3 regions of the Psychroflexus sp. S27 genome follow, and region 1 is predicted to be linked to each of the others. Evidence: riboswitches for the same ligand, from Rfam matches in the RefSeq annotation. Region 1 holds a riboswitch; each other region holds the start of a gene.
What was found. A riboswitch is a leader RNA that binds a small molecule or an ion and turns the genes downstream of it on or off. The one in region 1 is predicted to bind cobalamin.
Positions count from the first base shown of each region.

Region 1 (3,286 bases):
TGTCAATGCCAATAAAAGTGGCTTCAAAAAATTGTGTTTCATTTGTTTATAAATTTAGGGTTAAAAAAAATTCGAAATTAATTCCTGGCATTGGTTTGTAAATCATGTTTTGGTAGCTTCTGTCAGTCGCATTTTTCACACGAGCGCCAAGACCGTACATTTGATTGTTTCCAAATTGGTATTGTGCAGAAGCGTTAACCAAAATATAATCATCAACCCGAGTTTTTGATTTGTTGTTAGATTGTGTATAAACTTTGCCATTATACATCGCACTGACATCAGCATGCCAATTTTTGTAATCATAATCAAATCCAGCGGTGACTTTATGGTAAGGCACATAAATTAACTGGTAGCCAGTTTCTTTATTTTCTGATTTTGTATAAGCGTAAAGCATTTTTGCTTTCAATTTATTTCCATCCCAATTAAACTGATATGAAGCATTCGCTTCAATTCCTTTTGAGGAAACTTTATCAGTATTGACCGGCTCCCACAATTCACCTTGTGTAGGCAACCAACGAATCATATCTTCCAATTCAATTTGATAATACGTCAAACCGAATTCAAAAGATTTTAATTTAAAAATATAGCTGATTTCACCTTGTAAAGAAGTTTCAGGTTTCAAACTTAAATTGCCTGAACCTGGCCAATACAAGTCATTAAATGTTGGAATACGATAATTTTTAGAAAAATTTAATCTTACTTCATGTTGAGAACTAAAACTGTAATTTGTACCAAAATTATATAGAAAAGGCGCATCAAAATCATCAACAAAATTCTGATTCAAATGCACTTGGTAAACCCAATTTGGCGTGAGATGATGTTTCAAAAAAAGTTGCGCTTCAGTTGTGTTTCTTGAAGCATCACGTATTTCTATGCCATCAGCCCAAGTATATTGATAATCTATTTCGGCTTCTAAATAAATATTTTTCTTGACTTTATAACCCAAACTTGTTTTATTGATGATGGTTTCCGCTCGACCATAAGTCGAACTTTCATCATTATCTAGTTCAGGAAAATAAGTGTATTTCTCATTGAGATAAGCAGCACGTGATTTCAATTTTAATTTTCGCCAAGAAGATTCCCACAACAATTGAGATTTGATGTTTTGATCCTGATATTTTGTTCTTGATTGCGTTTCTTCTAAAATTGAAAAATGTCTTTCACCATCATATATTTCTGAGTAAAAACTCAATTTATGTTGCGGTTTAAAACGGTAAGCTGCGTTTGCTGTCACCGATAAATGATGCATTTGTCCATTATCGTTAAACCCTTTTTGATCAGGAAAATCATAATCATTAGCTGAATCAAAATAATTCGCACCTAAATGAAAACTGAATTTCTCATCAGAAAATTTATAATCAATAGCATTATTGTAGGTTTCAAAACTTCCGTAACTTGATAAAAGCTGAAATTGATGTCCTTTTTTAAAATCCAATGAATTATTAAGAGCCACAGTTCCGCCGATAGCGCCAGAGCCAAATTGCGAGCTTCCTCCACCCGATCTCACATCAATTGAAGAGTAATTATAAGGTGAAATTGTATTAAAATCAACTTGCCCTAAAAATTGTGAATTCACATTAATCCCATTCCATAAAACGGCAGTTTGTTGTGCTGTTGTTCCTCTGAAACTTGGTGAGGACACCATGCCAAGACCGTTTTCTTTGAAAAAAATTGGTGTTTCAAAACTTAAAACATCAGTTAATTGCGGACGGTATTTTCTGATTTGATCTTGCTCAATATTCAAAACACTTTGCCCTACAGATTTCTGAATCAGGCGCAAAGGTTTCAGTACAACTGTATCTAATTGTTGTCTTTCTTTCTGTTGCGCATTTCCTAAAAACGCAAATAAACCAAATAATAGAAGTAACTGTCTTTTTATCATCATTTTTGTTTATCCCGAACAAATTCATATTAAATTTCTGAAAAAAGGCAGGTCTCCTGGCTTGCGTCTTTGTCATCACCTTCCCGTAAAAAACAGTGGTTGAAGTATTGACAAAGCATTTATCTTAATGATAAATTTAGCTTACAGTTGCGGGAACAGCTTTCGCTTTAAACGAAATTCCCTTTTAATCTTTAACATATCAGAAATATGTCAAGAACCATTTTCGCGGACAAAACTAAACATTTAAAACTTCCTAAAGTCTATAAATTTAATTAATCTTACTTTTGCTGAAAATTCTATTATTTTGAAAAAACATTTTCTCACATTTATACTCATTAGCGTTTTTTTATTCTCCTGTCAAAATAAAAAACCTGATAAAGTTCAAGAAAAATCAACATCACAACAAACCAAAGTTGATATCAACATTGATTATGCAACAGGTTTTGAAGTGGAATCTTATGAAAATTACGATGTTTTAAAAGTTAAAAATTCATGGCCAAATAGTGATCAAACCTTCACTTATGTCATCACAAAAAAAGAAGTTGATTTACCCAAAGATTTAAATTATACACATCGCATCAATTTACCGATTGAGAGAAGCATTGTCTCTTCGACAACACATATTCCATCATTAATCGACTTGAATGTTCTCTCTACTTTAGTCGCATTTCCTGAGCCTGACTACATCTCGTCTGCTGAAGCTAGAGAATATATTAATGACAATAAAGTTTTAAACATCGGTCAAAATCAACAACTCAATACTGAATTGACGATTTCTTCTCAAGCTGATGTTTTTGTCGGATTCAGTATGAATGGAAAAAACAAAGCTTACGGTCTTATTGAAAAATCTGGAATTCCGATTGTTTACAACGGTGATTGGGTTGAAAAAACACCTTTAGGCAAAGCAGAATGGATTAAATTTTTTGGTGTTCTTTTCGGAAAAAAAGATGAAGCTCTCAAAGCATTTGAATCCGTTGAGAGAAGCTATAATGAAATGAAATTACTTGCTCAAAAAGCTAAAAATAAGCCAACAGTTCTTTCTGGAAGCTTATACAGAGATGTTTGGTATTTACCTGGCGGCGCAAGTTGGCAAGCCATGTTTTTTAATGATGCTAACACAAATTATATTTATGCAGATAACGATGAAACAGGCAGTCTTAGTTTATCTTTTGAAAGTGTTTTAAATAAAGCTCAAGATGCTGATATTTGGATTTCTCCAGGTAGTTTTACGACATATGATAAAATGACAAAACAAAATCCGCATTACAAACAATTCAAAGCATTTCAGAATAAGGAAATTTATGGTATTGCTGGCAAAAAAGGAGAAACTGGTGGCGTGATTTATTATGAATTAGCGCCAAACAGACCTGATTTGGTTTTGAAAGATTTAATTAAAATCTGTCA
Region 1 covers NZ_NEXQ01000019.1:11,387-14,672, reverse strand. Annotated here, with positions in the region: gene CAP47_RS02755 (YncE family protein) at 1-42, opposite strand, end outside; gene CAP47_RS02750 (TonB-dependent receptor plug domain-containing protein) at 47-1,882, opposite strand; cobalamin riboswitch at 1,911-2,119, opposite strand; gene CAP47_RS02745 (ABC transporter substrate-binding protein) at 2,187-3,286, shown strand, end outside.

Region 2 (3,286 bases), on a different contig from region 1:
ACCTTTTTGTTGTCTTGCTTCCAAAACTTTTGCCCAGAGTTTGCGTTTATCCATGTCGCCATCTATCATTTCTTGCATCCAATAATCAGGCACACAAACGCCAAAGAACAAATTTTGTAGTGCATTCCCAATATCTTTTATTTGCAAAAACTCCTCAATATCAGGATGGTCAATATCTAGATAAGCAGCAAAAGCGCCACGTCTCACGCCGCCTTGCGAAATTGTGTCCATGGCAGTATCAAACAATTTCATAAAAGAAACCGCGCCGCTACTTTGGCCGTTGTCAGTAACAGCAGTTCCTCTTCCCCTTAACTCGCCAAAATAGCCAGAAGTGCCACCACCAATTTTAGTTTGCATAATTACTTCACCTAATTTGTGCGTGATTCCTTCAATATAATCAGGAACATGAACATTAAAGCAAGAAATGGGCAAACCTCTTTCAGTTCCCATATTTGCCCAAATCGGTGAACTTAAGCTCATCCACCCATTGTCGATAATCTCAATAAATTTTTCTTTTAGTTCAGGCCTAAAGAGTTGCTTGCTCGCTGCTGTAGCAATACGATCAATCGCTCCTTTTACACTTTCTCCTTTTAGTAAATAACCTCTATTTAAAATTTGCTCACTTTCATCGTTAAGCCACCATGGTTCACTCATAAGACATTGGTTTTTTTGTTGTTTTTATCTAAAGCCACAAAAGTGAAAACACCTGAAATGGATTTCTTTTGTGGGGTATTTTCATACATTTCTTCTTGAAATAAATCGACTTTCACCTTTAAGCTGGTGTTGCCAATTTCAGCAACTTCTGCTGCTAATTCAATAATCGTCCCGGCTGGGATAGGTTCATTAAAGTCAATCTGATCTGATGAGATTGTCACGACTTTCTTTCGGCTAAAACGCGTTGCCGTAATAAAGGCGACCTCATCCATCAAATTCATTGCTGTCCCTCCAAATAAAGTATCGTAATGATTGGTTGTGTTCGGAAAAACAACTTTAAAAATACTTGTACGCGATTGTGCTATTCTATTGGTAATCTCTGATGTCATCTCTCTATATTTAGAATAAATCTTCAGCATGAATACTTTTATCATGCTTTGTGTAAGCTGTTGGTCTTTTAGCAAAAAAGTCATCTAGTTCATTTGCAAAAACCTCTTCATCAAACCATTGCATAGGCTTGTATTGAACTTGAGAAATGTTGAATAATTTCGGGATACCAATTTTTTGTAGTGAGTCATCTACACGGTATTTCATGAAGTTGAGCATGTCATTCTTTGTAAAGAAATCCAGCTCTCCTTTCTCATAAATCCAATCTAGAAGTTGAGATTCGTAGTGAATGTATTTTTCAACATCTTGAGCCATTTTGGATTTAATTTTTTCGTCTAAAAATCCTTCTTCATTTATTTTATTTATTAAGTAAATACCGGCATCAGCATGATTTTGCTCATCAATAGATGTCCAAGCGATGATGTTAGAAGTGTTTTTTAGATAGCCTTTGAATCTTGTAAATGACAAGATATTTGCAAATTGTGAGAACAAGGAAGAGTTTTCAATCACAATAGTGAAAAATAGAAGTTTTGAGATAATGTCAGCATTGTTTAAAAGACTATTTTCAGTCAGCTCTATTTTTTCTTTAAACACTGGGATGTCAACAAGATTTTCAAAATCTTTTTGATAACCTAAAACCTCAATTAATCTGGCATAAGCTTCCCCGTGTCTAACTTCACATTCTGCAAAAGTAGCACCAAGATTATTAAATTCAGGTTTAGGGAAATGCCTGTACAAACCGCCCCAAAAGAGTTTGACACCAATTTCTACCTGAGCGATACTGAGTAAACTGCGTTTAACGATTTCTTGTTCTGTTTCAGAGAGATTAGATTTAAAATCTTGAATATCTGCTGTAAAGTCAATCTCTTTATGAACCCAAAAAGATGAATTCATACTTTCCACGAAGTCCATTACTTCGGGGTACTCAAAAGGTTTGTAATTTAAGCGTTTGTCAAAAATGCCCATTGTATTTAAATTTTATAAGTTTAACAATGGCACAAAAAAGGAAGAGAAAAAGGTATGAATAGCCTATTTCTGAACTTCGTTTTTTATGCGAAAACAAAATTCAAAACCAATTTGGCAGGTAATCTGGCTTACGATAATTTATCGCTTACAGTTGCGCAACAGCTTGGGATTTACACCCAATTCCCCTGTTTTCTGCCTTAAAATCAAGACAGCCAAAAAGGTATTTGCGACGAATTTATAAAACAAAATTGAATTAATGGCTATTGATTGAATCAAATTATTGAACTGAAAATTGAGAAGATAGCTCTAAAGCAATTGATGTATTCTTGAATATTTATAAAGATAATGAGGGCTAAAGCATCGGTATTTAAGTATTCAAGATTGCGTTTGTGTAATGCTAAAAGTGGAGAAATAAACCTCTAAAAAGCTATCTTATTGGAGTTTATGTTTAGACTTTAGAGCTTGTTAGCATGCATCATTATTGAGATGTAAATTTTTGATTTTATGAAAATTAGAAAAAATAGATAAAAGTGAGTAGATTATTTTATAATCTTACTCTGCCTATTGGTTGTTAATACTAGCCTTACAGTTAGAAATTGACAAAGAAAGTTATCTCTTAGCTAAAATGCTTTTTTAAATAAAAGTTAAATACTTCTCTATAACTAACTAATCGTTTAGATTTGCGGTGTAATTAGAAATAATGGCAAGAAAAAAAGGATATAACGAAGAGGCAGTTGTTGAAAAAGCTATGAACGTATTCTGGCAAAATGGCTATGAGGCAACCTCGATGCAAATGCTTGAAAAAGAAATGGGCATCAATAAGTTCTCTATATATTCAAGTTTTGGAAGTAAGCACGGATTGTTTTTAGAAAGCATAAAATGCTACAATGCCAAGACAAAAATTATTTTTGAAAAATTAGAGAAATCTTCAAATGGCATTGAAGGCATTAAACAATTTTTTTATGATTCAATTAATGTCCGCGAAGAAATAGGAAATGGGAAAGGCTGCCTGGTGACCAATACTTACTATGAGTTTTCTGAGAGCGATGATCAGTTAATAAAAGATCAGATGAAAAAGTTTATGGAAAACATCAAAAAAATCTTTATTGAAAAAATATCTGCAGATTCCAGCAAAGACAAAGAAACTGTACTCAAACAAGCTAACTTTCTGTTACTGGCAAAACACGGTTTAGCAGCAGCTTGTAGAGTCAATAATGAGAAAGAAATAGAAGATTATATTGAAATGACCTTTCAAGGTTTATAAACATTTTTTTTGCCC
Region 2 covers NZ_NEXQ01000024.1:310,640-313,925, forward strand. Annotated here, with positions in the region: gene CAP47_RS09195 (ribonucleoside-diphosphate reductase subunit alpha) at 1-654, opposite strand, end outside; gene CAP47_RS09200 (acyl-CoA thioesterase) at 651-1,043, opposite strand; gene CAP47_RS09205 (ribonucleotide-diphosphate reductase subunit beta) at 1,054-2,007, opposite strand; cobalamin riboswitch at 2,103-2,239, opposite strand; gene CAP47_RS09210 (TetR/AcrR family transcriptional regulator) at 2,708-3,271, shown strand.
Region 2: linked by a shared signal. The riboswitch ahead of CAP47_RS09205 (ribonucleotide-diphosphate reductase subunit beta) and the one ahead of CAP47_RS02750 (TonB-dependent receptor plug domain-containing protein) in region 1 are both predicted to bind cobalamin.

Region 3 (3,286 bases), on a different contig from region 1:
ATTTTTTGCTCAATTTTAATAGAATCAATTCCTTTTTCATTTAAATAAAGTTGTGTTTCCCACTGCAGTTGTTTTCTGGTTAGATCTGAACCATAACTGATTTTGCTTCCCATATTTGAAACCACTTCAGACAAAGTTCCGACAGTCTCAACTGCAACATCATCAGGTGTGTCCTTAAATTCAAAATAAGCATCTTTCACCGTTTCCATTCTGTCAAAATCTATGGTTTTAAATGGTGATTTTGCAGCTTGTTTTTTAATGAAATCAGATAAAGCGATATAATCTTTTTTGGATTTTACACTCGAAGCAATTTTCTGGATACGCGAAAGATTATCTGAAGTTGCTGACTTAATAATTTGTAGTTGCTGCTCATTTAAATTTTCATTTTTATAAGTTTTAAAAAAGTTATCAGCTTTTAAAGTATATGTCCAAACATCAACCATAGACACTTGTGGTGATGGCTGAAAACCAAATTTCTTAAGTTGTTTGGCAGTGTTTATTTGCCAACTTAAAAGTAATTGTTGAACCTTTTGATTAGGTTTACTTTTAAGAATACTGTCAGAAGCATTTTGAGTAACATTCATCGCATGCCCTACAAATTCATGCGTGAGTAAACGCGTATTGAGATCGATAACCTCAAGAGGTTTTTGTTCACTTTCTATTCGAACTAAAGAGCATGAATTTAGAAAAAAAACAACACCTATAATGCTAAAAAGCTTTGCAAAAACTAAACACTTACTATTGAACATTTAATTAATTTAAGAGGTTTACCTTCAATTTAGTTAAAATTCTCAATTAAAACGTAGCCTAAACCTTGAAATAATATCGATTAATTGAAAAACTAAAGTCTATTCTTTTATTGGAAAAATATTAAATCTTAATAATTTGAATTTGTAAAATTATACTATCTCATACTCAAAGTTTCACTTTTAAGTTTTTGATAAGAATTTATTTTAGATATTAAATTCATCATATTTATTATATATTTGCAGTAAGGTTGAACGATTGTTCATGAATAGGGAATCAAGTGAGATGATATCAAATCTTGAGCTGTACCCGCAACTGTAAGCTTTTTAAAAATTATTGTATAAAAAACCACTGGATTATTCTGGGAAGGTTTACAATAACAAGCAAGCCAGGAGACCTGCCTTTAGAATGAAAAATAAACTTTCGGGAATAAAGGTTTACAAAGAGTCTTCACTTGCATTTAATAGAATGCAAAATTCTTTTGTAACTCAAATTCCATAAAGTTTCGGGAGTTAAACTTTTAAATTTATATAGTTATGAGAAGAATTACTTTTTTATTATTTGTGTTTTTGACCCAATTTGTTTTCGCACAATTTACATCAGAGGATGTTAAATTTTATGTCGGTGACGGCGATCAAACAGCCTATATGGTCATCGACTTTAAAGATGGAACTGATGACCGTTCTTACGCTTGGGGCTTTAAATATAACGCTAGTGAAAATCCTACTTTTCAAGATATTTTAGAAACAATTGAAATGGAAGAACCTGCTTTCCAAATTGACCAAGCCGGTGGTTTTCTCAATGACATCATTTACAACAACCACAGCGGATTAAGCGGTGACCCGGATTGGTGGAGTACGTGGAGTGGAAGCTCAATAGCAATGTTTGAAATGAATGGCGGAATTGGCGAAGTTGTTGAAAACGGCATGTGGTATGGCTGTTCTTATGGTTTTTCAAATCCTGAGGCTGAAGCGCCAATCACGCCTATCCCTGCTTACAGCTCATCATGGTTGAACCATGATGATATTGAAAATTGGATTGGCACTGGGAGCAACCGAAGTTTAGTGATTGTTGATTTTGGAACTTCAACTGATAGCGTTGAAGATTCATTTGTTTTTGGCATTCAATATGATGGAAGCCTAACTGCTGAAGAAGCTTTGAGTATAATTGAAAACAACACAAACTACTTCAATTATACATTTGATAGCGAAGAGGTTACAGATGTACAACTCGACATTCATTCTGGACAAAATTCAGCTGAAAACCAATGGAAGTATTACACAGGAACAAATTTATCAAACTGGCAAACAGCTACAGATTTTAATCAAATACAGTTATCAAATAACTCTTGGTTAGGATTAAGTTTTTCTGAAAGAAGACCTTATATCCCTCAAGAAGCAGAAACGGTACTCAAATCGACAAAGTTTTCTGCTGATGATTTCATGGTTTATCCAAACCCTGTAGCATCAAATATTAAAATACAAACTGAGAAAGAGGTTACAGCTGTCAATATATATAATGCGGCAGGTCAACTTGTTTTAAGCTCAAAAATGAAAAACATCGACCTGACTCATTTGCAATCTGGATTTTATCAGATTCACATCAGTACAAATGAAGGTGTTGCGATTAAAAAATTAATTAAGAAATAGTATTTCAAATTTCAAAATAAATGAAGCTCTTAAGAATTGAATCTTAAGAGCTTTTTTGATAAAAGAAGTCCCAAGTATTGATTTAACACCTGAGACGTTCTCGCGAACAAATAAATCCTTTTAGTAATCTATACTTCATTAAGCTCAATCCAATTTTTTTAAAATGAAAATCAAAGGCTCAAAACCTGGTCTTGCTCTATCTCGATTTCTTCTGCTGCCATCAGGTATTTCTTCTAACTTTAAAGTCGTTGCATCAATTTGCATAATTCTGAATTTTGTGATAGGCGGAAAAGGACGATCTTGATAAGAATGGCTTTCAGCCAAATCAACAGTCAAAATCTTGCCATTTACTTGATAATGACCAATGAAGTACTCATAAATCATACAACTTTCATCGTACCATCTCAATTTCATTTTATGGTCTGAAGAAAAGCCTAAGCGATCACCCTCTTTGTGACATATATTTTGATAAGGTTCAAGCTGACTGTTAGATTGTTTATTTAAAAAACCTGCTTCTTCAAACGTCCAATTCCCCCAAAGACTATTTGGTAAGGGTTGTTGAAGTGTTATGCAACTCTCCAACATCATGCAAACAATTATCAATAAAATTGTATTCCCTAATTTTAAAGTTTTCATTCGCTTATATTTTGCGTGTTTAGAAACAAGTTTTTTTTGTGATTCCGTAAAAGTTACACTCTATTAATCACCAGTTTTGCCAGCTTTTTAGCTTTATCTATCATAGCTTTTGTATCATTAGGTTTATCTTTTCCTGGCATGACCATCACGGAATGAGAAACGTAAAAGATAAATCCATCGCTGGATACGCGAAGTTGTCCACCACCAAGATTACTCCAAGTAGCTTTATCGCCTACTCCAGAAACTTTTTGTAA
Region 3 covers NZ_NEXQ01000023.1:219,140-222,425, reverse strand. Annotated here, with positions in the region: gene CAP47_RS07345 (hypothetical protein) at 1-749, opposite strand, end outside; cobalamin riboswitch at 978-1,167, shown strand; gene CAP47_RS07340 (T9SS type A sorting domain-containing protein) at 1,284-2,396, shown strand; gene CAP47_RS07335 (hypothetical protein) at 2,541-3,032, opposite strand; gene CAP47_RS07330 (hypothetical protein) at 3,086-3,286, opposite strand, start outside.
Region 3: linked by a shared signal. The riboswitch ahead of CAP47_RS07340 (T9SS type A sorting domain-containing protein) and the one ahead of CAP47_RS02750 (TonB-dependent receptor plug domain-containing protein) in region 1 are both predicted to bind cobalamin.